DNA from 4 places in the Psychrosphaera aestuarii genome. Region 4 is predicted to be linked to each of the others. Evidence: predicted binding sites of a transcription regulator. Region 4 holds the regulator's gene; each other region holds the start of a gene.
What was found. The regulator sigma-54, encoded in region 4, starts transcription at its own class of promoters, with help from an activator protein. The targets are predictions, from matches to a motif close to GTTGGCACGNNNNTNGNNT.

Region 1 (7,434 bases), 1.2 Mb from region 4:
GTTTATTATCACAATAGTCCGCCAACTTTTCGAATTTCTGGCTAAACTGTAAAACCAAATATTGGGTTATAAACTCAATATCCGCTATTCCACCGCGTGACTGTTTTAAATCAAACATGGTCTCGCTTTCTTTACTGAGATTTTCAAACATTCGCTGACGCATGGCGCTTATATCATTTATTAATTCGGTTTTATTACGAGTGGCCTTTAAAATACTTTTTCGAACATCCTCGAATTGAATAATTAGATGTTCACAACCTAACACGGCTCTTGCTCGAACTAACGCCTGATGCTCCCAAGTCCAAGCTTCATTGTGTTGATAGTCGTCAAAAGTATTAATGTTTATTGCCAGCAAACCACTGGCGCCAGAGGGTCTTAGTCTAGTATCAAGCTCATATAGAATACCGCTCGGTGTTCTTGTGGTGAAAAAGTGAAGGATCCTTTGGGCTAACTTTAAATAAAATTGTCGAGAATCGATTGCTTTCTTACCGTTTGTCGCCTTACTACTTTCACAACCATGTATGAACACTACGTCTAAATCTGATCCGTAACCCAGCTCATGGCCACCTAACTTTCCATAGCCAACTACGGCAAAGTTTTTATCCATGTCAGTCGCGCCGTCTGGATAACCATACTTTTTAACCATTTGACGCCATGAAAGATTCACCACCTGATTTAATATCGCTTCTGATAAAGCGGTCAAATGATTACTAACGCTAGGCAGGTCGATTATTTGAGAGATATCACAAGCAGCAATAATTAATTGTGAAGACAACTTAAACTGACGCAATATTTCCATTTGTAATTCTAAATCGTCCTCATCAACTCTCAGTAAACTGCGTCTTAAGTCCGCTTCATAATCACTAAGTTTTGGAACGGTATACAATAACTTGGGATCAATTAATTGATCTAAAAGTAAAGGGAAGTTTTTTAATTCTTGGCCAATGAAGTGACTCGCTGAAACTAGGCTCACTAGCTGAGTCAATGCGCCGGGATGTTCAACTAACAACGCCAAGTATGTCGTACGAGCCGCTATTCTTTTTATAATCTGAAGGATATCACGACATTGCTGAGTAGATGTTTGTTGGCGTTCGCACTCAGACATTAAATGCGGAACTAATAGATCCAAACGGTCCCGGCCTTTGCTACTCAGTACCGCTTTAATTAAGTCCGGTTTGAGTTCATTTAAACAAAGCGCTAACGACTTACGACTATCTGCTTCAGTGCTTACCTGATGTTCAGACTCGGTAATTGGTATTTCAACTTCTTGTGGATCTGAAGACCAGGCTGATTGCCAATATTCGCTTCTTGGGTCACTCTTTGCATTTTGATCAGAAGGCGTTTCGCCAATTAACTCACCAAAAATATGGTGTATAACTTGAGTAACATTATTAACCTTGGTTAGTAAGTGCGCCCAGTCACTTAACCCTAACGTCGCAAGCAATCGATTTTGATTTGTCTTATCCTTGGGAAGCGTCTGTGTCTGTTTGTCATCAAACGCTTGTAAATACTGCTCGCAATTTCTCAACCAAAGATAACTTGTCTGAATTGCGTTTGCTTCATCTTCAGTAAATATTTTTATTCTGGCGAGCTCTGGTAATACTGATAAAAAACTAGGTAGCTGTAATTGAGGCTCTTTTCCGCCTCGCAACATTTGCAAGGCTTGTACGATAAATTCGGCTTCTCTAATTCCACCTTTGCCTAGTTTTATATTGTTTACTAGGTTTCGTCTTACCACTTCCGTTTCAATCTGTCGTTTCATCGTGCGCAACGACTCGATGACACTAAAGTCTATATAACGCCGGTACACAAAAGGTTTTAGCAAATTAATCAGTTGCCTTTGAGCCGACGCTTCTTCATCAGAAGTAAAGTCATAATGAGCTAATGGCCTAGCCTTTAAAAGCGCGTATCGCTCCCACTCTCGGCCTTGCTCTTGGTAATAATCTTCAAGTGCAGCAAAGCTACTCACTAATGGGCCACTGTCACCAAACGGCCGCAAGCGCATATCCACTCTAAAAACTTGACCATCAGGTGTTAACGTATCGAGTAAATGAATAATTTTTTGTGATAATTTAGTAAAGTAAGCTTGGAAATCTTCTTGTTTTCGCCCTCCGGAAGTCACTCCTTTTTCTCTGTAACAGAAAATTAAGTCTATATCGGAAGAAAAGTTAAGTTCATATCCTCCTAGCTTACCCATTCCCATGGCAATTAATGCGACACGGTTACCATTGTTTAATATTGGTAAACCCCAACGAGGTGCTAAATCCGCTTCGGCCCATTGACGCGCCAGTCCGTAAAATAAGTCTGCCGCATAAGAAAGTTGTCGCATGCTGTTTTTAATATCGATCTGACCAAGAAAATGCTGAGCAGCAATGCTTGTCATTATGTGTTGTCGGTGGATGCGTAGGGCTTTTAGCGCTTCTTGCTCATTTTTTGCTTGCCATTCTTTTTCGGTCATAGACCAAGTTGGGGTTTGCAAGTTTAAATGATTATTTGCCAAATCTTTTAAAACTTCCGGATAACGGGTGCAATTGCGGTAAATAAAGTCGCTAATAGCCAGTAAATAAATTAATGTCGGCGCGTTATCCTCGTCGACGCGACATATATTTAACGCGCAAAGCTCGTCTAAACGACGTTCACCCAATTGGCGTAACGACGCATCTAAATGTTCTAGACTTATTGTTGCACTATTGCCATTTTGCTTATTACTGGCTTGTTCAAACTCAGCTTCGTCATTCACAATTATTATCTACCAATACGGTTTAATTTGGCTGATACTGCCAATTGAGGCTGCCAACGCCTTGTTTAAGCTATCTTGCTTACCCTTAACCCAAGCTAGATATTCAGAACTCACCGCTGCATTTAACGAGGTATCATTATTTTCGCTGTCCTGGGCATCGACGGTTAATAATCTTTCAAGTCGTGTTAGTAATAAAAACTCTTCACAACCCACCAGCAAATCATGTTGACTGTTATGCATTGATTCGCCCTGCTCTGCGTACAAGCTACCTAACGTTATTCCAGTTAATATCGATTCCACAAGTGGCCAATAAAGAGCAACTAAGTTAGCTTTATCACTATTGTTCGTGTAATTCGCTAACGCTACCTGAACGTTTTGCCAGGCTTTTTCTAGCCACAAATTTGAAAACTCAACGAGAGGCTCTTTCAATAAACCTAAATTTTCAAGTGGCATAGATTGTCGCCATTGTTTTTGGCTCAACCACTCAACAAAATTTACCACTAATTGGTTGTACTCAGTGGTACTAAAAAAGCCCACAGCTTTCATTAACTTTGATTCAGGTAATTGTTGCTGTGCCATTAATTCTGACAAATGCTCGCTGTTTTCTATTTCTTTTCGGTATGGACTCTTTCGGCTAACCAATTGGTTTAACTGATAAAAGCCATCGACCCATTTGTGCTGGTGACGAATGCTTTTAAAAGCTTCAATAAAGTGTTCTATTTGAGTTTGCGGTAATGCAGACGAAAAAAGCTGTAGTATATGGATGATCAATGACCAGCCATCAATGACTTTTCTAAGTGCTTTAGGTGACATTGACGAACAAAAAACTTGTTCATTGTGCTGAACAAATTTTAATGCCTCGGAGGAGGCCTGAATTAAAGCGGTTTCAAATTCGACGTTTTCTGGTAATTCAATTCGATTAAGATCTGTGCATTTCAGCATTTTGCCCGTCAGAAGCTGATAACCTCGGGCGGCTTTACTAAGGAAACCAAGGCGCACATCAACTTGTGAATTTATATAATGAGCGAGATTAAAAAGATCCTTTTCTTGACCAGACACAAATTCAAGCTCAATTTCACTAATAATAGACTCTTGTGAACCCGAGCGAATAACACCTTGATCTAATACACATTCAATTACGGTGCCTGAGGGCATTTCAACGAGCCAAGTCGTTCTTTCAAAATCCGTTTCAAATAACAATTTCAAATTAGGCTGGATGTCATTTACAACAAATCCTGTTGGCCATATGTTGTCATCAAATAAACTTAAGTCGGCTACTAAATTCACTGGCGTTGGTAACTCAACATTAAATTCTGGACGGCGATGAAGACCACCAATGTCTTGACCCGCTAACTTAACGGTTTGCTCAGCTTCAATATGACCGTTTGAGAATTTACTCGAGCGGATTCTAAGACCCATGTCAAAACTTCGTAACGTTTGATCATCGGTATCGAAGTAACCATTGCGTAATTGCTTTTGGTGAGTTGTAGTGATATTAAAATGTGAAGAACTTAGTGCAGAAATAAACTTTGCCACTAAGTCAGGTTGGATAAGAAACTTTAACTCTATTTCCATTAATTAAGGTTCTGTTTGCTATTGGAGTGGTCAGGTTACCTAACTCACTCCACAAACTCAATGATTAGCCTATTTTACTGAAATCATCCATCATGATGACAAGACTTCTAAGATGCTTTTGCTATGCCAAGACCACCTAACTGTGCCTTTACTTGCCCAGCAGATAAAGCACCTACAGGTCGGCGAGGAATGTTACCTTTGAAAATAGGTTCTGGCGGATAGGCACGCTCTTTTTTGCCAATTTTGTATAAAATGCCATTTCTAATTTCGTCGACTTTGTAACCTGTTTTCACTTTTATACGAATATGAGGAATACCGGCGGCTTCTAGTGCGCCCGTTACAAACCAGTCTTGCTTTGATTTATGACCACCACTCGCTTGATTCACTAAATCTACAGCTGCAATAATGCGATAAGTTTGAGGGTCACAAAGTACGTAATCAATCACTTTGCTAGACGCTTTAATCATAGCTGAACGCTTAGCTCGACCTTTAACGCTATCTTTGGTTTCAATAATATCTTGCAGACGTACACGATTAACTATTCGGTAGTCATTACCTACAGCTTTATCCAACAAAGCCAAAAAGCCTCGTTCAACGTTAGTAAATAGCTGTGACTTCTTTTTAAAAGGATAAGGATTGCTGGTGTCAATAAAGTGACTGGCCACTAGCGCAATGGTCAAAATCAACCCTACTAATAATACTAAAACCCATTCCATATAACTCTCCACTAAACGATAGATAATTCTTTATCGATATAAGCAGATACTGTGCCATTTAAACGTTTTATTTTTGACACCTACCTCTATTTCTGTTTTTAGTGCTTTTGCATAGCCAAGGAGCTATCGCTCTATTATAATTTCTCTTAATTTCAGATTGATAGATTACTATCCAAATTTACAAGAGAGTTTGATATGACAATTGCGATTATTGGCGCAATGGAACCAGAAGTTGCCATTTTAAAGAACAACATGGAAAACCTGAACACCACAAAAATAGCCAACTATGAATACTTTTCGGGGCAGCTAAATGGTCAGGATGTGGTATTAGTTCAGTCAGGTATTGGCAAGGTTGCATCGGCTATTGCAACTGCATTGTTAATTAATAACTTTAATCCTGAATATGTTATTAATACCGGTTCAGCGGGTGGTTTTGACAAAGAACTAAAAGTAGGTGACATTGCGGTTGGTAATAAGCTTGTTCATCATGATGTCGATGTTACTGCGTTTAATTATGAGTTTGGTCAAGTGCCTAACATGCCAGCGCGTTTTAGTGCCGATGAAAAGTTGGTGGCATTGGCAAAAGAGTCAATCGCAGAAATGGACGAGATCACTTGTAAAGTGGGTTTAGTTGCGACAGGCGACAGCTTTATGTGTGACCCGGTTCGTATCGAGGCGACTCGTCAACAATTTCCAGATATGCTTGCAGTAGAAATGGAAGGTGCCGCAATCGCACAGACTTGCTATCAAATGGATACGCCGTTTTTAGTGATTCGTTCACTTTCGGATATTGCAGGAGAGGAATCTCCAATGAGCTTCGATGCCTATCTAGAAATCGCGTCTAAAAACTCATCTGAGTTAGTGATGAAGCTTTTAAATAAATTATCTAAGTAACATTCAATATTATGATTGAAACAATGGCTGAACTTCCACACTTATTGGCTGCAGCCATTGTCATTATTGTTGAATGGATATTACCTATCCCGTTTCGATATTCGCCTTTAAAATTATGTGCTCTTCTAGCCGATGCTATCGCTAAAAAGGTAAATACGCCTGGCAGCGATCGACAGCGCCAAATCTCGGGTTTCATGTCGTTACTTACCTACTTTGTATTTGTCACTGTCATTATTTGGGCATTGTTGTTTATCATGCCCTATGATGTATGGACAGAGGCAATTCTTCTATACATTAGCCTTAGTTACCATTCCGTCGCGAAAGTTAATAAATCAATAAAAGATGCCCTGCACAATAAGCAGAACACCTTAGCAAAGGACTACTTAGCCGAGCATGCTGAATTTGATACCAAACCACTATCGCCCCTTGGAATTGTCAAAGGCGCTTTAGAGGTGGAAATACGTTCGTGGGCAACCGCATGGTTAACGCCCATAATACTATTTCTTGCTTTTGGAGGCGTTGCTGCGATTGCTTATCGAGTATTGGACATCGCCGTTCAGCGTTGGTGTGCTTTCGACCCTAAATTTGATAGCTTTGGGTTACCAAGTCTAGCAGTCCGCTCAGCGTTAGATTGGGTAATTGTTGTGATGGTTGCGCCAATTTACTCTGTATTTAAGTCGAGTCCTGGGTGGTGGCGAATGTTTCGTAAATATCAACCTGACTGGCCACAGCAGCAAAGCTTAGTTGAACTAGTTTGGTCGTGCATAGTTGCAGCAGGTTGCAGAATTGAAATGGCAGGTCCCGCTATGTTTAATGGCGTAAAGGCAAAACGACTACGAATTAATGAGGGACAGAAACCGTCTCAAACTACCATTGCTGAACTTCAAAGTTGGAATACCCGATTCATTATTTTTGTATTAGTGCTTTTATTATTATTTTGGTTAATCGCTAACACTATTTAGTTATCTATCAATAAGGAGTTTTTATGTTAAAAAATCTATTTACCCTGCTCGTCAGTGCGTTATTTGGGCTTATGAGTTATACGAGTACGGCAGCGGATACTGCTAAAATATCCGCTGAAGAATATTTAAAAAACAAGGATAACTACCAAATTTTGGATGTCCGCTCGCCTAGCGAATTTGCCGAAGGCCATATTGAAGGCGCGATTAATATTCCACATCACGCCATTATTGATGAAATAGCTAAATTAAAAGGGATTGAAAAAACCATTGTTGTTCATTGTCGAAGTGGTCGCAGGGCTGAAAAAGCTGAATCTATGATGCGAAAAAATGGCCTTACCGACTTCATTCACTTAGACGGTGATATGCTTGGTTGGCAAGCAAAACAACTGCCTTTAGTAAAACCTTAATTGATTTTATTGCTCGGAAAGTGTGGCTTCAAGTAAGCCCTCTTTCTCAGTCTCTTTTGTTAACAAACTTTCATTTAACAAGTCTTTATTACGCTGTTTTAGTTCAGCCAACTTTTCATTAACGTCACTTGTAATAATAA
Region 2 (7,434 bases), 510 kb from region 4:
AGGCCCTGAACTTACCGATCAAGAATTACTAATTAATGAGTCAAAAAATAAAAAGCTCGGCAATCCTTTGCAGGCTTTGAAACAAGACTTACAAACTGCACTAGTTGATGTTGCAGATACCGGTGATGCTAAACTAAAATTAAACGATGATTGGTTAACTATCGAGTTGTCTAGCGGCGTGTTATTTGCTTCAGGAAGCGCCACAGCAAACCCCCAAGCGTTACCTATCATTCAAGAAGTCGCCAACTCCTTATCAGAAGTAAACAATTATGTAGAGGTTCGCGGTTATACCGACGACCTGTCAATAAATAATGAGATTTACTCTTCTAACTGGGAGTTATCTGCAGCGCGAGCGGCATCGATAACGAACTTACTTGAGCAGTTTGGGATTGTGCAAGATAGGTTAAGTATTAAAGCTAACGGTCCAAATGATCCCATTGCTAGTAACGAAAATGCCGAAGGCCGATCTCGCAATAGACGAGTTGTTATAGCTCTGTCGAAATACTCCTATTTACAGCCTCGTCCAGAAGAACCTAATAAACAGCAGCTACAGCAAAAGATTGCTGATAAATTTCCAAATGAGACTAATAATGGCAATGAATTACGAGTAATTCAGCTTCCTGGTGGCGGAATTCGAATCACTACTCGACAAGAGGCCGAGAATGAGCAAAAATCGAATAACGATGGAAACGAATAGGTTGTACGATGAAAGTTTGGACGGTAGCTAACCAAAAAGGTGGAGTAGGGAAGACGACCACTGTTATTACTTTGGGAGCAATTTTAGCTCAACAGGGTAAAAAGGTGCTTATGATAGACACCGATCCACATGCCTCGCTAACTTATTATTTTGGTTTAGACTCTGAACAACTCGAGTATGGTGTTTATGACGTATTTACTCGTTCAGACACGATGGACCAAGCGTATTGGAATAAATGCACTTGGCAATCTCCAGTACCAAATTTAGATATTCTTCCCGCCACAATGGCAATGGCAACGCTTGATGGGGTACTTAGTAAAAAGTCCGGTATGGGATTGATTATTAAAAAAGCGCTCGCAAAATTTGCTACCGAATATGATCACGTAATCATAGATTGTCCGCCTATTTTAGGTGTATTAATGGTTAATGCATTAGCCGCGTGTGATAAAGTATTGATTCCAGTTCAAACTGAGTGTATGGCACTAAAGGGTTTAGAGCGGATGTACCGTACGATGGAGTTAATACAGTCATCACAATCTAAAGAATATGATGTGTGTATCATACCAACCATGTATGATAAAAGAACAAAAGCTTCTAAGGTTGCATACAAAGAATTAAATCACATGTATGCTAATAAAGTTTGGCAAGGTGTCATACCTATTGATACTAATTTTAGAACAGCTAGTATGGAACGGACACCATTACCAATATTTAACAAAAATTCTCGAGGCGTATTTGCCTATCAAGAACTATTAAAACAAATAGAGAATAATTGACGTTATGTTTGCCAGTGAAAATGTGATGAAGGATTATTTGGATCAGTTACTTACTGATGACACTGATAATCTGGAGCATAATAATAATAATAAACCGTTAAAAACGGTCACCCAAATAGAAGATGTTAAAACAACATCTACTAATCGCCTCGCAGAATCTAAATACAGTGCTAAAATTAAACAAGATTTTAGTAATGTAGAAGATTTACCTGAAAAAAATAAACTAAAATTAAAGCCTATAGAGAAAGCAATTGTTGCCGATAAAAGCTTGCCTGTTAAAGAGGTTGAGCCAGAGGTTAACTCTCTAGAGCAATTGTTACTTGCTGTTAGTATTCAGCAGCAAGAAGCTGCAGAGGCGCTAGCGCTAAAAGAGCAGCAAAAGGCTTTAGAAGAAACAACAGTAGAAATACCAGTTGAAAAAGCTGCTGAAGTTATTGTTGAGCCAAAAGTTGAAACTAAACCTAAAGTTCAAGTTCAACCTAAAGTTACGGTTAGCTCAGAAACTGCTGTTGAGTCTAAAGTAGAAATTGAAGCACAAGTAGAACCGGTGATAACACCTTCAATTGACAAAATTGAAGAGCCTTTTCAGGCATTGTTCTTTGAAGTAGCAGGCTTAGTGCTGGCGGTTCCATTACACGAACTTGGTGGTATTCATAACTTAGATGATGTTACCAGTTTATTTGGAAAACCCGATTGGTTTTTAGGTGTAATGGTAAACAGAGACAAAAAAATTAATGTTGTTGAGTCAGCCAAATGGGTAATGCCAGAAAAATATGATGACTCATTACAAGCAAAATTAGACTATAAATACTTAATTATGTTGGGTGAAAGTAATTGGGGTTTAGCGGCAGAAAAGCTCGTTACTACTGAGTATATAAAACCAGATGACGTTAAATGGCGTACTCAGCCTGGTAAGCGCCCATGGCTATTAGGCACGATTAAAGAAAAAATGTGTGCTTTATTGCATGTCAATGATTTAGTTGCCATGCTTGATAAAGGCATAAATGCACGACAAGAATAAAGTTATTCAATTTAGGAGTTGCTCAAATGAGTGAAGAAAGAGCCCCAGTCACTAAGTTAACAGACGGCAATGATGAAGTCTTGCAGTGGGTGACGTTTCGTTTAGAAGATGAAACTTATGGTATCAACGTAATGCAAGTTCAGGAAGTATTGCGATACACAGAAATAGCTCCTGTTCCAGGCGCTCCTGAATATGTACTGGGTATTATCAATCTTCGTGGTAATGTTGTAACGGTTATTGATACACGTGCTCGCTTTGGTTTGACCAATGGTGAAGTCAGCGATAACTCTCGAATCGTAATTATTGAGTCGGATAAGCAAGTTATCGGTATTTTAGTCGATAGCGTGGCTGAAGTTGTCTATCTGAAAACGTCCGAAATAGATAGTGCACCAAACGTAGGCACAGATGAGAGTGCTAAGTTTATACAAGGTGTTAGTAACAGAGGTGGTGAGTTACTTATTTTAGTTGATTTGAATAAGCTCATGACCGATGAAGAATGGGACGAAATTTCAGATATCTAAATCTGGGAAGCGAATATATGATGGTGTCGACAGGGATTTTAATTGCAGTTTTAGTAGTCTGTTTAATTGGATTATTAATTTTAATGTCACGCCATCGTAAGTTATCTACTAAGCAACAGCTTTTGCATGATCAGCTCCAAGAGTCCATGCATTACCAAGACGAAGCGTTGGTCCAACTCAAACAACAGCTTCAAAATGAGAAGCTATTGCACTCAAAATCTGATCAGTATTTACAGCAATTAAAAGAGCTAGTACTTCAGCTGCAAACAAATCAACAACAACAGCTAGATGTAATTACCGAGTTAAACAACAAGGTTTTGCTACTAGAGCAAGAAAATCAACCCAACCCTTTATATACACGCGCTAAAAAAATGATTGAGTTAGGCGCAGACGTCGAAGAAGTTATTCAAGAATGTGAAATTTCTCGTTCAGAAGCTCAACTACTCGTTTCGATGCACAGACAAAACAAAACAGCCTAATCTACCACGTTACTTCCTTACCCAGTTTAGCCCTTTTAAAATAAGCCTTTCAAGCTCTGGCACGATTAATGCTTTTACAAGATAAGTATTTTTAACGTCGAGCAATTGACGGAGGCAAAGATGGATAAGCTCTTATATGTATCCATGTCCGGAGCGAAACAAAATCTAATTGGTATTTCAATGAATGCCAACAATCTAGCCAATGCAAAAACGGCTGGTTTTCGTTCTGACTTTGAACAACAACGATCAATGCAAGCCTTTGGTGATGGCCTTCCTACGCGTGTTTTTGCTATGGAAGAACGCCCAGGTTCAAAAATGCATCATGGTGCAATTTCAACAACAGGCCGTGAGCTTGATGTTGCCATATCGGGACGCGGATGGTTGGCGGTTCAAGATAAAAATGGTGAAGAGGCTTACACACGAGAAGGCAACCTCCAAATTACACGTGACGGCTTATTGACGACTGCTAAAGGTACGCCAATTTTAGGCGAAGGTGGGCCGATAGTTATTCCTGTTCCAGTAGAAAAGGTTGAAATTGGACCGGATGGCAGCATCACGGTTCGTCCTCAAGGTGCCCCAGCTAATTTTTTAGAAGTCGTTGACCGGTTAAAGGTTATCGAACCGCCAAGTGACAACGATTTGACAAAAGGGCTTGATGGTTTATTTCGATCTAAAGATGCAGTGCTTTCAAATGAAGCCTGTGGGTTTTGTGAAGCATCACCCAACATACGTATTGTTAGTGGCGCTCTAGAAATGAGTAACGTTAACCCGGTTGAAGAAATGGTGGCGATGATATCGCACCAGCGTCAATACGAAATGCAAATAAAAATGATGAAAAAAGCGGAAGACATAGATCGTTCGCAAGACACGTTGTTAAGAATAGTTTAATTAGAATTAATTGAGGAGGCGGCTATGCATCCCGCACTTTGGATAAGTAAAACAGGCTTAGATGCCCAACAAACAGATATTGCTGTTATTTCAAACAACTTAGCTAATGCCAGCACAATTGGTTTTAAGAAAAGCCGAGCTGTATTTGAAGACTTGCTATATCAAAATATAAATCAACCAGGAGGGCGATCATCTCAAGATACTGAGTTACCGAACGGTCTGATGTTAGGTGCGGGTACTAAAGTTGTCGCAACTCAAAAGAATTTCTCGCAAGGCAATATGTCTACTACCGAGAATAGTTTGGATTTTATGATCCAAGGCGATGGATTTTTTGAAATTCAACGACCAGATGGAACGTTGGCGTATTCAAGAAATGGACAATTTTCGTTAGATGAGAATGGTCGAATCGTTACATCCGGTGCAGGTTTTCCTCTGCAACCTGAGATGAACGTACCGCCTGAAGCAAAATCAATTACCATTTCCCAACAGGGCGAAGTTACTGTGCAGTTGCCTGGGCAGGGTGCTGGTGTAGCGATTGGTCAGCTTACGATTAGTGACTTTATTAATCCGGCCGGTTTAGAACCAATAGGTCAAAACTTATTCACTGAAACAGGTGTAAGTGGCGCTCCGGTTCAAGGTAACCCTGGCGTAAATGGCTTAGGCATTATTGTTCAAGGCGCGTTAGAGACATCAAATGTGAACGTGACAGAAGAACTAGTGAACATGATTGAAAGTCAGCGAGTTTATGAAATGAACTCAAAAGTCATTTCATCAGTTGACCAGATGCTTGGTTTCATTACGCAGCAACTTTAATTACTAGACGTTTTCGGAGCATGATTATGAACATCAATCGTTCGCTAAATCAATTAAACCAAACCATCATGGATGTGGCTAAAACTAGTACGTTACTGATTGGATTAGGCTTATTGAGTGGTTGCGCTATGAACCATGATGTTGTCGAAGAAGATCCATTTTTCGCACCTATTATGCCGGAAATTCCAACAGAAGAAGTTGTAGCAACCGGTAGCTTGTATCATACCGGTTGGTCTAATGGCCTTTACTCAGACACCAAAGCCAGGCGTGTAGGCGACATCATTACGGTGATGTTGATGGAAAATACACAAGCGTCTAAAACAGCAAAAACAGAAACAAAAAAAGAAACAGATGCAAGCCTTTCACCGTTAGTAGGTTTAAACGGACTCGCACCAACAATTAACGGAAATACGTTAGAAATGGGTATTGAGTCTGATAGCACGTTTAAAGGCGATGCTAAGTCGAATCAAAGTAACAGCCTAAATGGACAAATAACAGTTCACGTTTTACGTGTGTTGCCAAATGGTAACTTGATTATTCGTGGCGAGAAGTGGTTAACGTTAAATACAGGGCAAGAATTCATTCGTCTGACAGGCATCGTCAGATCAGAAGATGTATCGTCTGACAATACCGTTGATTCTACTCGTGTAGCAAACGCTCGAATTTCATATAGCGGCAAAGGTTCCTTGGCTGAAGCCCAAGAAACTGGCTGGTTATCACAATTCTTCATGAGCACAATGTGGCCGTTTTAGGGGAATGAGATGAAAATAGTATTAAGTATAGTCACCGTGATAGGCCTGTTATTAAGTAGCAGTGTAAATGCTGTCCGTATCAAAGATGTATCAACGGTTCAAGGAATCAGATCAAACCAATTAGTAGGCTATGGTCTAGTGGTAGGTTTACCTGGTACAGGCGAACAAACAAGTTTTACTGAGCAAAGTTTTAAAGCAATGTTAGGCAATTTTGGTATTCAATTGCCAGCTAGTCTTAAACCAAAAATTAAGAACGTTGCAGCTGTTGCGGTACATGCAGATTTACCGGCATTTTCAAAGCCAGGCCAAAACATAGATATAACAGTCTCGTCAATTGGTAGCGCGGGAAGTTTACGAGGTGGCACGTTACTACAAACTTTCCTTAAGGGCGCTGATGGTAAAATATATGCAGTTGCTCAAGGTTCCTTAGTCGTTGGGGGCTTAGGTGTGCAAGGTTTAGACGGTTCACAAGTTGTGATTAATACCCCAACTGTTGGTCGCATACCAAATGGCGCAACAGTAGAACGCAGTGTACCTACACCTTTTGGCAACGGTGACCACATCACTTTTAATTTAAATGAGCCAGACTTTACCTCCGCAAAAAGGCTTGCTGATACCATTAACAACTTAGTCGGTCCAAACACTGCAAAACCAATGGATTCAGTGTCTGTTAGAGTTATAGCGCCTCGTGATATTTCACAGCGAGTGGCCTATCTATCAGCGATAGAGAACTTAGAGTTTCAACCTGCGAGTACCAGCGCGAAGATTATTGTTAACTCTCGCACCGGCACAATAGTAATAGGCAAAGATGTAAGGTTAAAACCTGCTGCGATTACTCACGGTAATTTAACAGTAACCATTGCCGAAAACCAACAGGTTGATCAACCAAACCCGCTAGCCCAAGGGCAAACGGTAGTAACAAATCAAACAATAATTGATGTAGCTAGAGATGATACTCGAGCATTTGTTTTTGACCCTGGTGCGAATCTTGATGATTTAGTACGCGCCATAAACCAAGTGGGCGCAGCGCCTGGCGACTTAATGGCAATATTAGAAGCCCTTAAACAAGCTGGTGCAATAGACGGCCAATTGGTTGTGATTTAACTTTTAATTTAAATAATAGAAGGAATAACACTATGGCATTTTCACAAGTATTGCTAAGTGATGTAACTGCGAATAAAGACACGAATCAGGCGATATTAGAGTTGTTAGACATTAACGAGTCTCACGACCTTCAATATCATGTTTATGAAATAGCCTTCGGTGACAAGCAAATATTTTGCTGTTTATCTGGTGGTAGCATTGAAAATGGTGTTATCGAGTTTACTCCAGTTGGCTTAGCTGCGTTTGAAGCATTAACGAACGTTAAGGAAATTTCTGATACAGAATATTTCGCTGATTATATTAGTACGGAAGAAAATATCGCTGAGCAAATTGAAACGGTATTTTCTCGAGTACCCAATGGCGCCAAAGTTTGTTTTGTCGGT
Region 3 (7,434 bases), 1.1 Mb from region 4:
CCTATGTGACGATAAAGCTGTGTCATAAATGCTTGGCAAAAACTCATAATCTCATGATCACTTCTACCTTTTGGATCAAAGTCAGATCCACCTTTACCTCCGCCCAAAGGCAAACCTGTTAACGCATTTTTGAAACATTGTTCAAACGCTAAAAATTTAATCACCGATTCACTTACCGTTGGATGAAATCTTAATCCACCTTTATAAGGCCCAATTAAATTCGATTGTTGAACGCGCCAACCTCTATTCAATTGAGCACAGCCTCTGTCGTCTAACCATTCAACTTTAAATGAAATAATTCTATCCGGTTCAGTTAAGCGCTCAAAAATACGATACCTTCGATACTCATCGTTATCCTCCAACTCTTCGGCGACATTATCTAGTATTTCAGTAACGGCTTGCATAAACTCAGTTTGGTTTGGATTTCTCTCTGTAATACGATTTTTCAATTCAGAGATATACTGACTATCCGGCATGGTGACTCCTTGTTATGAATTATTAGTTGGCGCAAACTTGAACAAAATATAACCTACCACACCGGCAAACAAAGAAGTAACAAGAATTGCTGTTTTTGCAATGGCTTGCGTTTCCAAACTGTTTTCAAAACCTAAACCTGTGATAAATATAGACATGGTAAAACCAATACCACCGAGCATCCCAAGTCCAACTATGTGTCTCATGGTTAGCCCTTTGGGTAATTGGCCTATACCTGTTTTTATCGATAACCAAACCATAAATGGAATACCTAGTCCTTTACCCACAATAAGTCCTAAAAAGATGCCCCAGGCCAAGGTGCTATTTAGCGTTTCCAATAAACTTGATGAGTCTAACTGTACACCGGCATTAGAGAAGGCAAATATTGGTAACACAAGTAACCCTACTGGTGTATGAAGTAACTGCTCCCATCTACGTAGTGGAGTGGTCGCTTGATTTGCCGTAACCTTTAATTGCTCTGCCAATTCGTGTTGTGTTTTGGAAGCAAGTACAGGCTTTCGACTACCTTTATTGATAACGATACGCTGAAAACGTTGAGTAATTTTTGATAGTTTTTCAACCATTACGGTCGGTTTATGTTTCGGCCTAGCTGGTATCGCGGCCGCTATTAAGATACCGGCAATAGTCGCGTGAACACCGGAGCTTAGAACTGACAACCACAATAAAATACCAACAAACATGTACATAAATGGGCGACGAATGCCGATAAAATTAAAGAAGAAGAGGACTCCGGTTAGAATTGCTGACAACAGCAAGTAAAAGCTATTTATAGAGTCTGTATAAAACAATGCGATTACCATAATCGCGCCAATATCATCGATAATTGCTAAACCTGTTAAAAAAGCAAAGGCAGCCAGAGGGGCTCGAGTCCCTAATAAAGCTAATATTCCTACTGCAAACGCCGTATCCGTCGCCATCGGAATACCCCAGCCTGCTATATATTCTGTATTGTAGTTGAGTACAGCAAATATAGTCGCGGGGAAAAACATACCACCAGCGGCGGCGGCTAAAACTGGTATCAAACTGCTTGGCGAACTTAAGTCACCGACAAGAACTTCTCGTTTAATTTCCATACCTAATAATAGAAAAAATAAAGCCATTAACCCGTCGTTAACCCAATGCAATATGGACATCTGATACAAATTATCATTAACTGCTAACCCGAATAGCGCATGTAATCCTCCGTAAACGGAATCAGCATAGCTTGAGTTTGCAATTATCAATGCCACTATAGTCGTCAGTAGTAAAACCTTACTACTCGTCGTTTGATCATCAATAAATCGCTGAAAAGGAATAAGTAACTGATCTACTTTTTTCTCAATAACAGGGGCTTTTACTCCAACCTTAGGCATTGTGTTCACTCCTTGCTTGATTAGATAACTTTTTTAGTATTTCGATAGCATCAAAGTAAGTCGCAATTAGGTCAGCCACCCTGCGCTTTTCAACATCTGATTTTGACAGCTGAAATGTACTTCTAAGTTCGCTAAGATGCTCACTCTCTACTTTTAAACGTTGTTCAAGTAACGAGAGCTCTGGTGTTGACGTATTGCCCACACGAGCTTGATAAAAATGGTTATTCCAATTCGACATTATCAAATGAATAACATCGGTGTCATGACTCGATGACATCCATTGTTTTACTTTGCCTGCTAGCTGTTGAAAAACCGTAGATACTTTTATAAGCCCATGCCGAACAGACAGGTCTTCTACTTGATTGGCTAAGTCTTCATAAAATTGGCTCGCCTCGATAAAGACGAGGGGACCTGAGTCATAATACTTTTTCATCTTGTACAACCTACTAAATTCAGAAAAACAAAGTAAAGTAGCTAGCTTTATGCCAAACCGACAAATACAACACTAACCACATGTTAATAAACAAATTTATAAGACTAGGACATAAGTTTTGCCGAGAATATTGAACTGAAATTTTATATTTTCTTGAAGAATTGACCTGATGCTTGTGTAATATTTACAGTAAAAGTGACGGAGATATTGTTCAAACCTAATCAATTAAAATAAAAATTAATAGTTTCAATGCGTTATAAATAAGGCATGGTTCTCGCTTTAGTTCTATAATTAACTAATAATCGTTGGATTCATTTCAACTGAGGTTTTCATGTACATAGAGTATTTATACGGATTTTTTGGCGCTCTACTGGCCTACACGGCAACTCAAATCGACTCTGTGATCCTGAGTGTTTTGCTTAACTGGATTGCCATTTCACTCTTAGTTGTATTTGTTGCTTATATGACAAATCAGCCAAGAATCTTTAGAAAACGTACCGACGGTTCTATCCCAGTCGCTATCCGCATTATCTTTCTACCGTTTATGGTTGGTGTACAGTTATACAATAAGATAGCAAAACGCAAAGACGTTAAAAGAAACCGCCACTACATACACCACATTCAAGATCATATTTACCTAGCCAGCCGTTTATCTGCCGAAGAAGCCATGGAGTTAGAAGATCATGACGTAAAAGCGGTATTAGATGTGACCGCTGAATTCGACGCTTTGGATTGGAGTAGTCGTTTTCTAGATATCGATTATTTAAATATTCCTATTCTAGATCACCGTAGTCCAACCCCTGAGCAATTGAGGCAGTCATTAAATTGGATTGACAATAAACGAAGACAGAACAAGCCGGTAATGGTGCATTGTGCGTTAGGAAGAGGTCGCTCTTTATTTTGTGTTGCTGCTTATTTACTAGCAAAACATCCGGAAAAAGATGTAAGAGATGTACTTAGTAGTATCACTGATATTCGCAATCAAGCCGGTTTAAACAAAAAACAATTGAAAAGGCTAATACAATATCGAGAAGCAGGTCTTTTAACCTTAATGCAACCGGCTTGGTTAATCGCAAATCCTGTTTCGGGTAAAGGCAAATGGCCAAAATACAAAAATAAAATTCAGGCCTATTTAGAACAAAGGTTTAATCTAATTGTTGTAGAAACAACCGAAACCAAAAGTGCACAGGACTGGGCTAAAGAAGCAATCGATAAGCGCACTTCACTTGTCATCGCGGCGGGTGGAGACGGCACGCTTGCTGAAGTTGCAACAGAGCTGACTAATACTGATATCAAGTTTGGCATAATCCCATTAGGTACAGCCAATGCTTTGGCACACACACTGTTTGGCGTATCCAGTAAAATTATCCCCGTAGAAACCGCCATAAAACATATTGTGAGTAACAACACGATTGCCATGGACACCGCAGTTTGTAACGAAAAAACCATGCTGCTTGTGTCAGCCGTTGGTATAGAAGAAGAAATGATATCGTCTGCCGATCGAGATGCTAAAAACAAACTTGGTCAATTTGCTTATTTACATGGATTTTGGCAAGCACTGAATACGTCTGAGCAATTGGATTTAATGGTCCAATTTGACTCAAATCAAGCAAAACATATAAAGACGCGTAGCTTAGTCGTTGCCAACGCAGCGCCTTTCTCTACGGTTTTAGCCCAAGGCGACGGCAAACCCGATTTCCACGATGGACTATTAAATGTTACTTGGTTTGATGAGAGCAATACATCTCTCGAAAACTTCACTGACGTAGCAAGCTTAATCGTCGCTGGCGTATCAGAAAACCCTGCACCTGAATCGATTCATACCGCTAAGGTGGAAACAATTAAGATTCGAAGTAAAAACGCCATTGGGTATGTCATCGACGGTGAGACTTTTGAATCAACAGAAATAAACATCGCAATAAAACCGGCATCGCTTAATGTACTGTTATCGAAAGAAGCTATTGAGCAAACTGATGAAAACGGAGACGCGAAATGAACATAAACATTAACACCCTAATTGGCTTTAAAATTAAGACAATTGATGGCACGTATGGCGTCGTTTCAGATTTCTTATTTACTGATGAAGATCATGTTATTCGGTATTTAGTTGTTGATCCACAAAAGTGGAATCCACTGAGCCAAAAGCTCTTAGTATCACCAGTTTCAGTCTATTATGTGAACCTAGACGCAAAAGAGGTTTGCCTTAGTATTGATACCGAAAAGTTACTGCAGAGTCCAGATGTAGAGGAGCAGGAAACGGTATCTCGTCATTTTGAAACAGAGTTGTATCGTTATTATGGTTATGGCTACTATTGGATGGGCACCGATCTTTGGGGAATGAGTTCAGATCCAAGCTTACTCCAAGCAACTATTGCGAAAGAAGAGGCTGAGGACAATAGAACAGAGCAAGAAATACACTTAAGATCCACTAACGAAGTGTTTAGTTATCTTGCCCAAAGTAGCGACGAGCAAAGCCTGCAGCTTTCTGATTTTGTGTTTAATACTAAATCTTGGTTAATATCATTTGCTGTAATTGACTGTCATACAGGTATGCTATCAAAAGAGCGTAGCCTAATTAAAATAGCCGCTATCAAACAATATAATTGGCACCAGCAGTCTGTTTCACTGAGTTTGCATTGGGAGCAGATCAAGGGAAACCCCCACTTTGAACCTAAGTTACTTAACAGCGAGAAGTTTTTGGCGATGATGGATGTTTCTCCTACCACCCCGGATTTTGGCGGCTAGTGTAGGCTCTCCGAACAGCTTGATTGTTTAAACTGCACAGTGAGTTAGTCCTCACTGTACCTTTCTAGTTTGTTGTATAGCGTCTTTACGCTAATCCCTAGTTTTTCTGCTGTTTCAGACTTATTTCCCTTATTTTTTTCTAAGTTTTTCTCAATTGCTATTTTTTCAATATCTTCTAATGGGACATCAAGGGGAATCCCCAGTTCAGCATCGCTTGTTTCACTAGATGCAAGCTCATCAAAAAGTATGTGCTCGGGCCCAATTACATCTTCGGCTAAAATAAAGCTGCGCTCGACCACATGCTTCAATTCTCGTACATTACCAAGCCAATGGTGTGCTTCTAACATATCTACCGCCTCTGATGACATTGACTTGGCCGAACCGTTTTCCATATTCCGGTAAGCTAAAAAGTGCTGAGCCAAACCAACAATATCATCGCCTCGATTTCTAAGCGGCGGCATTTGAATTGGAAATTGAGCTAGCCTGTAATATAGGTCCTCTCTAATAAACTCATTAAAGTTTTCACCCATTACTCTATTTGAAGCTGCTACTACCCTTACATCGCAATGCAAAGTCTTGTCGCTGCCAACAGGCCTATAGTCCCCTGTTTCTAACACTCTTAGTAATTTAACTTGGTGCTCTAGTGGCATTTCGGTAATTTCATCTAAAAATAATGTGCCATTATTTGCTTGCTCAAACACACCTTTGTGATCACGATTGGCGCCGGTAAATGCGCCTTTAACATGACCGAACAATTCACTTTCCACTAACTCTGGACTCAATGCACCGCAGTTGACAGCGATAAAGGGGCCGTTCGCTCGACTACTGACTAAGTGTATTGTATTGGCGACAAGCTCTTTACCAGTTCCGCTCTCACCGTTTACGAAAACATTAGCCTGCGTAGCGCTTACTTTGCGTAAAGTGCGATACAGCTTTCGCATCGGTTTTGATGATCCCAAAAGTAGCCCAAATTGATCTAATACACTTTTTTTCGCTGACTTTGAAACATGCTTTTGTTCCCCTAAGTCTTCCACAAGCTCATCAAGGGTAACGGTAATATTCTTTATATCGAAGGGTGCTCTAAAGTGATAAGTAATACCATTAAACATTGCCTCATCTAAATAGGCATTTGGCTTTCCATCACTAAAGATAATTATCTCAGTTTCGGTAGACTCATTTAATTCTTTTACCAAGGCTAAGTCTGATGCAGAAAACCGATTGCTTTGTATAAGAGCAATGTCTGCTGGCTCTGATTTAAGCTTTGTTAAACCCTCACCTTGCTCAGTGCAATAAAACGATTGTCTACCTGGTCCTGATATACCGGGCTGTATAGATTTGATTAATGATGTTTCTACTAAATCGATTAAAAAGCTAATGTTAGCCATGTGTGTTAACGTCCATAGTTCAAGTTAGATGGTCCATTAAAACCAAATAAAATTTGCTTATATCAATAGGCTTGGCAACATAATCGTCAAAGCCTGCTATTTGGTATTCAGTTATATCTTCAGCCATAACATTGGCAGTTACAGCAATTAGTGGACTGGCGATTGGCTTACTTTTCAATACTTTACAAGCCGACAAACCATCTAAAATGGGCATCTGGATATCCAGCAATATTAAGTCAAAATCTCGTTCATGAGCTAAATCAACGGCCAGCTGACCATTTTCAACTATTTCGAACTCACAACCCGTTTTCAACAATATGGCGCGAAATATCATTTGGTTCACTTTGTTATCTTCCGCAACTAAAATTCGCTTCGATGCGAAATCAGGAATATCAAGTTCTTCCTCTTTTTGTATGTTGCTAGGCGAAGGAAATGAATAATCGGGTTTTAGTGGTATTGAAATCGTAAAGCAACTGCCTTTACCAAGGTCACTCTCTACTTGAATGTTTCCACCCATTAGTTCAACCAACATATAGGTAATTGGCATTCCAAGCCCTGTACCACCAAACTTTCTTGTAATCGATGTGTCGGCTTGCTCAAAGCGATAAAATAGCTTACTGACAGATTCATCATCCATTCCGATACCTGTATCTTTTACAATAAACAAAATCTGAGTATCGTCACCTTTATTTTCTCTCGCGCTTATCTTGATAGTCACTCCGCCTGTATTGGTAAATTTTACGGCGTTGGAAATAATGTTGGTAAATATTTGCTGTATCCGCGTCGGATCTCCAATCCAACCATCATGAAAATCGTTATCAAGGACTGTTTCTAATGTAATGTTTTTGCTTTGAGCCAACGCTATTTGTGGTGCCAATACAGTATCTAAAATACTCCTGAATGAAAAAGGAACCGTTTCTAATGATAACTTTCCTGCTTCTATTTTAGAGAAGTCCAATATATCGTTAATAATAGTCAATAAAGATGAACTGGATGTTAACGCTTGATCTACAAGGTGTTTAAC
Region 4 (7,434 bases):
ATTGGTCTGTGCTGTTCACCATATGGAACGAGTAGTTCTTTATCTAATCCCCAATCAACAAATGCCCCAACGCGGGTTACATCAGTTACTTTTAGATAAGCAAATTGGCCTACTTCAACTTTAGGTCTTTGTGTCGTGGCGATAGGTCTATCTTCTGAGTCAAGATAAACAAATACTGTTACTTCATCGCCTTCATTTGCGTCTTTGGGAGCGTGCTTACGGGGTATTAGTAGCTCGTCGCCATTTCCAGCATCTACAAAAACACCAAAGTCGACGATTTTTGAGATAGGGAAGGTGTTGGTTTTTCCAACTTCAATCATTTAATTTTTCCAATTTTACTGAGAAGGCATCGCGACTAATTACTAATTAAACTAGGTTACAATAACAACCAAGTCGCCGTGCCTAAGAATGCAAATATGCCGACTATGTCGGTCACTGTGGTAAGTATAACACTACCTGCTAAAGCTGGGTCTATGTTCATGCGTTTTAATGCAAGTGGAATTAACACGCCAGACAAACCGGCTGCGACTAAGTTCATTAGCATAGCAAATGCGAGTACGCCGCCAAGCATTAAGTCCTGCTTCCAGATGGCAACAACACCTGCAATCAATACAGCCCAAATAAGGCCATTTAGGAAACCAATAGCAAGCTCTTTGCCAAGCAACCACCTAGAGTTTGAGTCTGTAACGTGACCCACAGCCATACCACGAATAACCAAGGTTAGTGTTTGGCTACCAGCGACACCGCCCATACTTGGGACTATGGTGTTTAATACGGCTAAAAAAGCCAGCTCATCAAGTGTTGTTTCAAATAAGCTTGATACAAACGCCGCGAGTAATGCTGTGAATAGGTTTACGCCAAGCCACAATGAACGCTTTCGGGTACTGTCCAATACGGGTGCAAATGTATCGGCCTCATCGTCAAGACCCGCCATGCTTAACATAGAGTGCTCAGCGTCTTCACGAATAATATCTACAACATCATCAATGGTAATTCGGCCGAGCAGCAAACCATGCTCATCGATAACAGGAGCTGTCATCCAATCATAACGTTCAAATAACGTTGCCACTTCGGATTCGTGCATAGAAGCGGGAATCACCTCGAAGTCGGTTTCCATCACTTCGGATATTAGTTTGCTGGGGTTAGAGGTGACGAGTGCCGACAAAGATACTTCACCAATAAAGTGATCTTGCTTATCGACCACATAAAGATAATCGGTATTTTCAGGTAATGACTCTTTTAATCGCAAATATCGCAATATTACGTCAACGGTCACATCAGGACGAACCGTGACGGTATCGGTATTCATTAGCGCGGCCGCAGAGTCTTCTTCATAAGACATTACTCTCTCAGCGCGCGCTTGATCTTGTTTATCCATGCTCTTCAGCACTCGACGATAAACAGCATCGGGCATACTTCTTAGTACTTCTGAAAAGTCATCGTCATCAAGATTGGTCGCGGCCTCAGCAACTCGTTCCGGTTCCATTGCTCGTAATATTGGGTTACGAACTTCATCGGAAAGTTCTTCTAAAACGTCGCCTTGAATACTACTGTCGATGAGTTGCCAAATAACAGCACGACTTTTGGGAGGAGAAGAATGCAACAACAGTGCAATATCATTTGCGGCCATAGAATCAAGCATATTCCGCACACGAACAAACATACCGTCACTGATGGCAGTATTAAGTTCATTAATAGGAATTGTATATTCTTGTTCTAGTAGTTCTGGCATTTCTTGAGCGTAGGTTTCTGTTGTTTACCTTGTGCACAAGTCTAACTTAGATTAGCGTTTTATGATAGTAACTGGTTGTTTTTGTAGCGAGATAATTAGTTATTCAGACTCATCAAAACGATTAGAAATTAGTTCGCAAATAGCTTCGAGAGCCTGCTTTTCATCACTCCCCGTTGCGGTAACGTGTATCTCTTTACCTTGATTACTTGCAAGCATTAGTAAGCCCATGACGCTATCCGCACTGGCGGTTTTATCAGCTTGTTGTATTTGAACTTTAGCATCAAATTGTAAGGCGAGTTGGGCCAATTTGGTCGCAGCCCTTGCGTGTAACCCAAGCTTATTCTGGATTGTAATTGTTCGTGATAACACTGGGCTTGTTACCTTACAGTTGCTCTAAATAACGGCTCATCTCTCGATGGCGAGTTTTTACATTTTTTCCACGAGAACGAAATTGTTCAGCGAGCGTTTCAGCAATATATACAGACCTATGTTTACCACCAGTACAGCCTATTGCGATCGTTAAATAACTACGATTATTGCGCTCTAAATGCGGTAACCAAGTGGACATAAAGTTATTGATTTGAAATATGAATTTATTCACAAGTGGTTGACTAGAGAAAAAGTCTTTCACAGGTAAGTCTAAACCGGTTAATGCTCTAAGTTCTGGTTCCCAGTGAGGATTTGGTAGAAATCGTGCATCAAATACAAAATCGATATCGTTTGGTACCCCATATTTAAAGCCGAACGACTCGAAAGTAATAATAAGTTCTTTATCTGACTTTCCTAATATCTTTTCTCTCACCATCTCGGTTAGTTGATGAACATTTAAATCCGAGGTATCAATATATAAATCGGCTCTAGACGATAACCCATCTAAAAGCTTACTCTCCTGTGCGATTGCATCAGGTAGTGACGCATCACCTTTGGTTAAAGGGTGTAGGCGCCTTGTTTCACTATAGCGACGAATTAATACGTCATCTTTAGCATCTATATATAGAACGGTCGTCTTTACGCCTTTGGGTAAGAAATCTAAATTATCCATTAACTCTTGTTCAGAGCTGGGCAAGTTTCTAACGTCAATACTGACGGCAACTTGAGGATAATTTTTAGATAAGGAGTGTGATAATGCAGGTAATAAATTAACCGGTAAATTATCTACGCAATAGTAGCCTAGATCCTCTAGTACTCTTAATACGACTGTCTTCCCTGAGCCTGAACGGCCACTAACGATAAATATATGCATGATTAAGCAGCTTCAATTATTTTGTAAAGATCATTATCAGTTTCGGCGCTTCTTATTTTACGAAGCATTTCTTTATTATCAAAAATTTCTGCGATTGACGCTAACGTATTTAAATGCACGTCACACTGATCTTCTGGAACAAGTAACGCAAAAAATACATCAACAGGTCTATTGTCTATTGCATCGTAATCAATGCCAGGGTGGATAACGATTAATACCGCCACTGGACTTTCATTTGGTGTTATTTTTCCATGAGGAATAGCAACGCCATTTCCTATTCCGGTACTCCCCAACTTTTCTCTATTCATAAGACTTGAGAGTATATCTGTGCAAGTGAGGTCTGGTAATTTTGTACTCGCGATCTCGGCAATATGCTCGAGGATCTTTTTCTTGCTTTGGCAATCTGTTAGTACTTTAGTGCACTCAGGTCGCAGGAGTAGCTTTACATTCATGGTTATCTTTTACTGCTTTACTCTTTTGATTTAAATCTCAAAAGATTGGTTAAAAGCACCGTCCATGGCGCTTTAAAATTAATAAAGAAAGTTAATGTCTGGTTAACTTTTCTTTGTGTTTAATGACTTGACGGTCAAGTTTATCAATTAAGGAATCAATTGCAGCATACATATCAGTATGCTCCGATGCAGCAAATAGTTCACCACCATTTACGTGCATAGTTGCTTCTGCTTTTTGGTTGAGTTTTTCAACGTCTAAAATCACATGGACGTTATTAATATGGTCAAAATGACGTTCTAACTTTGCAAATTTCGTATCAACATATTCTTTTAAAGACTCTGTTGCATCGACATGACGACAAGTTAAATTAATTTGCATATGCACTTCCTTCTGAATTGATAAAATGGATTGTTAAACCAATCGTTTTCTCTGGTTTGAAGGGGGAATGTTTAACGATTCCCGGTATTTTGCGATAGTTCTTCTGGCTACTTGGATGCCCTGTTCGGCCAGAATATCAGCAATCTTACTGTCACTTAACGGTTTTGCTTGGTTTTCTGCAGCAACTAACTTTCTTATTAAAGCCCGTATTGCAGTGGATGAACATTCACCACCATTTTCGGTGCTGACGTGGCTAGAAAAGAAATACTTTAACTCAAAGATTCCTCTGGGTGTGTGCATGAACTTTTGTGTTGTCACACGCGATATCGTGGACTCATGCATATCGACCATTTCTGCTACATCATTTAGAACCATTGGTTTCATCGCCTCTGGTCCGTATTCAAAAAATGCTTGTTGTTGTTGCACGATACAATTAGATACCTTCAATAAAGTGTCGTTTCTGCTTTCTAAACTTTTAATAAACCATTTTGCTTCTTGTAAGTGTGAACGAACAAATTGCGCGTCAGAGCTATTGGTTGAAGTTTTAGACAGTGAAGCATATTGTTCGTTCACTTTAATTTTAGGCATAGAATTAGGATTTAGCTCTACTAACCAACGACCTTTTTTCTTTACGACGGTAACATCTGGAATTACATAGTCAATTTCGTCTTTTATAACTAGGCTTGCGGGATTTGGATTCAGTTGTTGAATCAAGTCGAGTGCTTCTTTTAATTCAGATTCTTTTAATCTTGTTTTGCGGATTATAGTGCGATAATCACGGTTCGCTAACAGGTCGATATTTTCAGCAATGAGTTCAATAGCCTCTTCACGCCAAGGTGTGTCAGGGCTATATTGCTTTAACTGAACCAACAAACACTCTTGCAACCCTCGGGTGGCAACACCAATAGGATCAAAGTGTTGGATGCGTTTTAAAACCGCTTCAACTTCCTCTATTTCAACATCTTCGATGTCTACAGACTCAACAATGTCTTCAACAGATACCGTCAAAAAACCTTTGTCATCAATAGCATCAATAATGGCTGTTGCAATAGCTAAGTCATGTTCGGAAAAAGTGGATAGATTTAATTGCCATTTTAAATGGTCTTGAATATCAACAGTTGTTTCACCTTGATAAACGGTATCTTCACCGTCGTACGCAGGGCCTGAGCTCGCAGGAGCGGCGCTCATGTAGTCATCCCAAGTCGAGTCTGTGGGCAAGTCATCACTAATAGTTTGGTCTTGGATATTTTCGTTTGTATCGCGTTCTTCTCGCGTCCACTCGATATCGTCGTCGTTAGATGAAACTGAGGCTTCATTTTCATGACGATCATGGTTGTCTTGTGGTAATTCGATTTGTTCAACTGAGCCATGCTCTTCATCAGCTTCCAACAAAGGATTACTATCCAAGGCTTCTTGGATCTCTTGTTGCAATTCTAATGACGACAACTGCAACAGACGAATAGCCTGCTGTAATTGCGGGGTCATTGTTAACTGCTGACCCATTTTAAGTTGTAATGTTGGTCTCATTTGATCCCAGTAAAGTACTGACTAAAATAAACTTATTCGTGCTACCAAAATATCAAAGTTTGAACTGGTCACCAAGATAAACTTTCTTAACTATGTCACTTTCTAGCACTTGAGCCGGAGTTCCTTCAGCAATAAGCTCTCCATGACTAACGATATAGGCTTTTTCGCAGACATCAAGTGTTTCACGGACATTATGATCGGTAATAAGTACACCAATTCCCTTTGCTGTTAATTGTTGAATTATTTTCTTTATATCTATGACAGATATAGGATCAACACCCGCAAAAGGCTCATCTAATAGAATAATTTTTGGATCGGCAGCCAATGCCCTTGCGATTTCTACGCGGCGGCGCTCACCACCAGACAATGCCATACCAAGACTATCCCGAATATGATCAATATGAAATTCGGCAATTAAATCATCAAGTAAATCAGCCTGTTGGTTTGCATCTATGTCTTTTCGCATTTCTAGAACAGACATTATATTTTGTGAAACTGTCAGCTTTTTAAAGATAGACGACTCTTGAGGTAAATAACCAATGCCTTTGCGAGCTCTTACGTGCATAGGTTCGTGGCTCAAATCGATATCATCAAGCTGAATTAAACCTTTATCGTTAGGCACCAAACCAACAATCATGTAAAAAGTTGTTGTTTTACCCGCGCCATTTGGTCCTAACAAGCCAACTACTTGACCAGCTTCTACCGACAAGCTGACATCTTTAACAACTTGACGACTTTTATAGGATTTGGCTAAGTGCTTTGCCACCAACTTGGTCATATTTAATTTCTCTACTTAATTATTTGGCTGTGTTTTTTTTGTTTTTATCGTAGTAGTTACACGACCACCGGTTGACTTGTCGCCGTCAGCTTTGACTCTTTGTGCATTTAAATCAAATACGATATTACCACTTTCAACAATCGAGCTACCTTGCTTATATTTAGCTTGGCCATTCAATTCTAAAATACGTTCGTTAATCATATAAACGACTTCTAATGCTGTGGCCTCTAATGCTTCATTATTAGGATCATTTTGCAAAAAGCGAGCAGGTTTGCCTTTTGCTATTAGTTTTTCGCCTACGCCGTCTTTTGTTATTACATATAGTTCGTCAGCCGTGATCGTGAGCGTCCCTTGTTGTATTTTTACGTTACCGCTGAAATACATAGTGTTATTTTTGTAATCAAGATCTTGGTTTTTAGAATCAATAATAAGATCGTCATTAGCAAATGCATTAAGGCCAATACAAGCAAGTATAACAAGTGTCATCTTGATGAATTTAGTCATTTTTCGTCCCTTTTAAAATTGTTCTTACGTGATGTTTAAGTTTAACTGTTTGAGCTTTTAGATCGGCAGTTAGACCTTGCCCTTCAATAGTGGTTTTTTCACCGCGAATTATAATTGGCTTATCGGTCTCAACCACTTGAGTGTCGAGATCTATTTCTAAGTATTGGGTTTCAATACTGGTAACGAGCTCGTTATCGGTTAACTGATACATTTTAACGTTACTGTCTAAGGTTAGTCGGCCATCTTGCACACTGCCAAGGTCTGCGGCTAATCGCCAAAACGGAGCATCATTTTGATAAATAACAAATTCAGGCTGTTCAAAGTAAGTCAAAGCTAACTGGGCATAGTGTTCCATTTTTTGCGAGAACACCTCTTGCTTTAACGTACCATTTTTATCGAACATTTCTTGATGCAATAATGTTGCCGTGAAGTCAGGCGTTAACACAGGCTCTTCGGAGTCATCCGCATTACTTTGATTGGTAAAAGCTGGAAACCAAAGATAAAGGCTGATCCCAACAAAAATAAGTAGAACGAGTAATCTAAGTCTCATTAGGTACTTGAACCTTCAAAATGGCTGGTAATAAAGGTTTCACCTTTTTGTGCCATGGTTAGTAGATCGGTTAATTCACGCACGGCACCTTTTCCGCCATGAGTAACAGTACAATAGTGTGCAATCTCTTTTACATAAGGATGGCCGTCGGCTACTGATACCGCTAACCCAACTTTTTTCATCACAGGGACGTCAGGGAAATCATCACCAATAAATGCAACTTGTGATGGTGTTACTGATAACTCTTTACATAGTTTTTCATAACCAAT

Region 1: the regulator sigma-54 is predicted to act here: its motif matches at 5,072-5,090, upstream of J9318_RS11955 (DUF2726 domain-containing protein).
Region 2: the regulator sigma-54 is predicted to act here: its motif matches at 3,550-3,568, upstream of flgF (flagellar basal-body rod protein FlgF).
Region 3: the regulator sigma-54 is predicted to act here: its motif matches at 2,542-2,560, upstream of J9318_RS12300 (diacylglycerol kinase family protein).

Annotation. Positions count from the first base shown of each region.
Region 1 is NZ_CP072844.1:2,619,910-2,627,343, forward strand. Features, by position in the region: gene glnE (bifunctional [glutamate--ammonia ligase]-adenylyl-L-tyrosine phosphorylase/[glutamate--ammonia-ligase] adenylyltransferase) at 1-2,740, opposite strand, end outside; gene J9318_RS11950 (CYTH domain-containing protein) at 2,750-4,315, opposite strand; gene J9318_RS11955 (DUF2726 domain-containing protein) at 4,423-5,031, opposite strand; gene mtnN (5'-methylthioadenosine/S-adenosylhomocysteine nucleosidase) at 5,227-5,925, shown strand; gene J9318_RS11965 (cobalamin biosynthesis protein) at 5,949-6,887, shown strand; gene J9318_RS11970 (rhodanese-like domain-containing protein) at 6,911-7,294, shown strand; gene J9318_RS11975 (L,D-transpeptidase) at 7,301-7,434, opposite strand, start outside.
Region 2 is NZ_CP072844.1:1,302,281-1,309,714, forward strand. Features, by position in the region: gene J9318_RS05865 (OmpA family protein) at 1-697, shown strand, start outside; gene J9318_RS05870 (ParA family protein) at 706-1,473, shown strand; gene J9318_RS05875 (chemotaxis protein CheW) at 1,478-2,494, shown strand; gene J9318_RS05880 (chemotaxis protein CheW) at 2,521-3,015, shown strand; gene J9318_RS05885 (DUF2802 domain-containing protein) at 3,033-3,494, shown strand; gene flgF (flagellar basal-body rod protein FlgF) at 3,615-4,382, shown strand; gene flgG (flagellar basal-body rod protein FlgG) at 4,407-5,195, shown strand; gene flgH (flagellar basal body L-ring protein FlgH) at 5,264-5,947, shown strand; gene J9318_RS05905 (flagellar basal body P-ring protein FlgI) at 5,957-7,051, shown strand; gene J9318_RS05910 (hypothetical protein) at 7,084-7,434, shown strand, end outside.
Region 3 is NZ_CP072844.1:2,704,915-2,712,348, forward strand. Features, by position in the region: gene gdhA (NADP-specific glutamate dehydrogenase) at 1-476, opposite strand, end outside; gene nhaA (Na+/H+ antiporter NhaA) at 489-1,847, opposite strand; gene J9318_RS12295 (hypothetical protein) at 1,840-2,280, opposite strand; gene J9318_RS12300 (diacylglycerol kinase family protein) at 2,612-4,276, shown strand; gene J9318_RS12305 (PRC-barrel domain-containing protein) at 4,273-5,025, shown strand; gene J9318_RS12310 (sigma-54 interaction domain-containing protein) at 5,070-6,410, opposite strand; gene J9318_RS12315 (ABC transporter substrate-binding protein) at 6,430-7,434, opposite strand, start outside.
Region 4 is NZ_CP072844.1:796,465-803,898, forward strand. Features, by position in the region: gene J9318_RS03625 (CvfB family protein) at 1-320, opposite strand, end outside; gene mgtE (magnesium transporter) at 377-1,732, opposite strand; gene J9318_RS03635 (HPr family phosphocarrier protein) at 1,832-2,101, opposite strand; gene rapZ (RNase adapter RapZ) at 2,115-2,975, opposite strand; gene ptsN (PTS IIA-like nitrogen regulatory protein PtsN) at 2,978-3,427, opposite strand; gene hpf (ribosome hibernation promoting factor) at 3,519-3,806, opposite strand; gene J9318_RS03655 (RNA polymerase factor sigma-54) at 3,840-5,333, opposite strand; gene lptB (LPS export ABC transporter ATP-binding protein) at 5,386-6,111, opposite strand; gene lptA (lipopolysaccharide transport periplasmic protein LptA) at 6,127-6,615, opposite strand; gene lptC (LPS export ABC transporter periplasmic protein LptC) at 6,608-7,165, opposite strand; gene kdsC (3-deoxy-manno-octulosonate-8-phosphatase KdsC) at 7,165-7,434, opposite strand, start outside.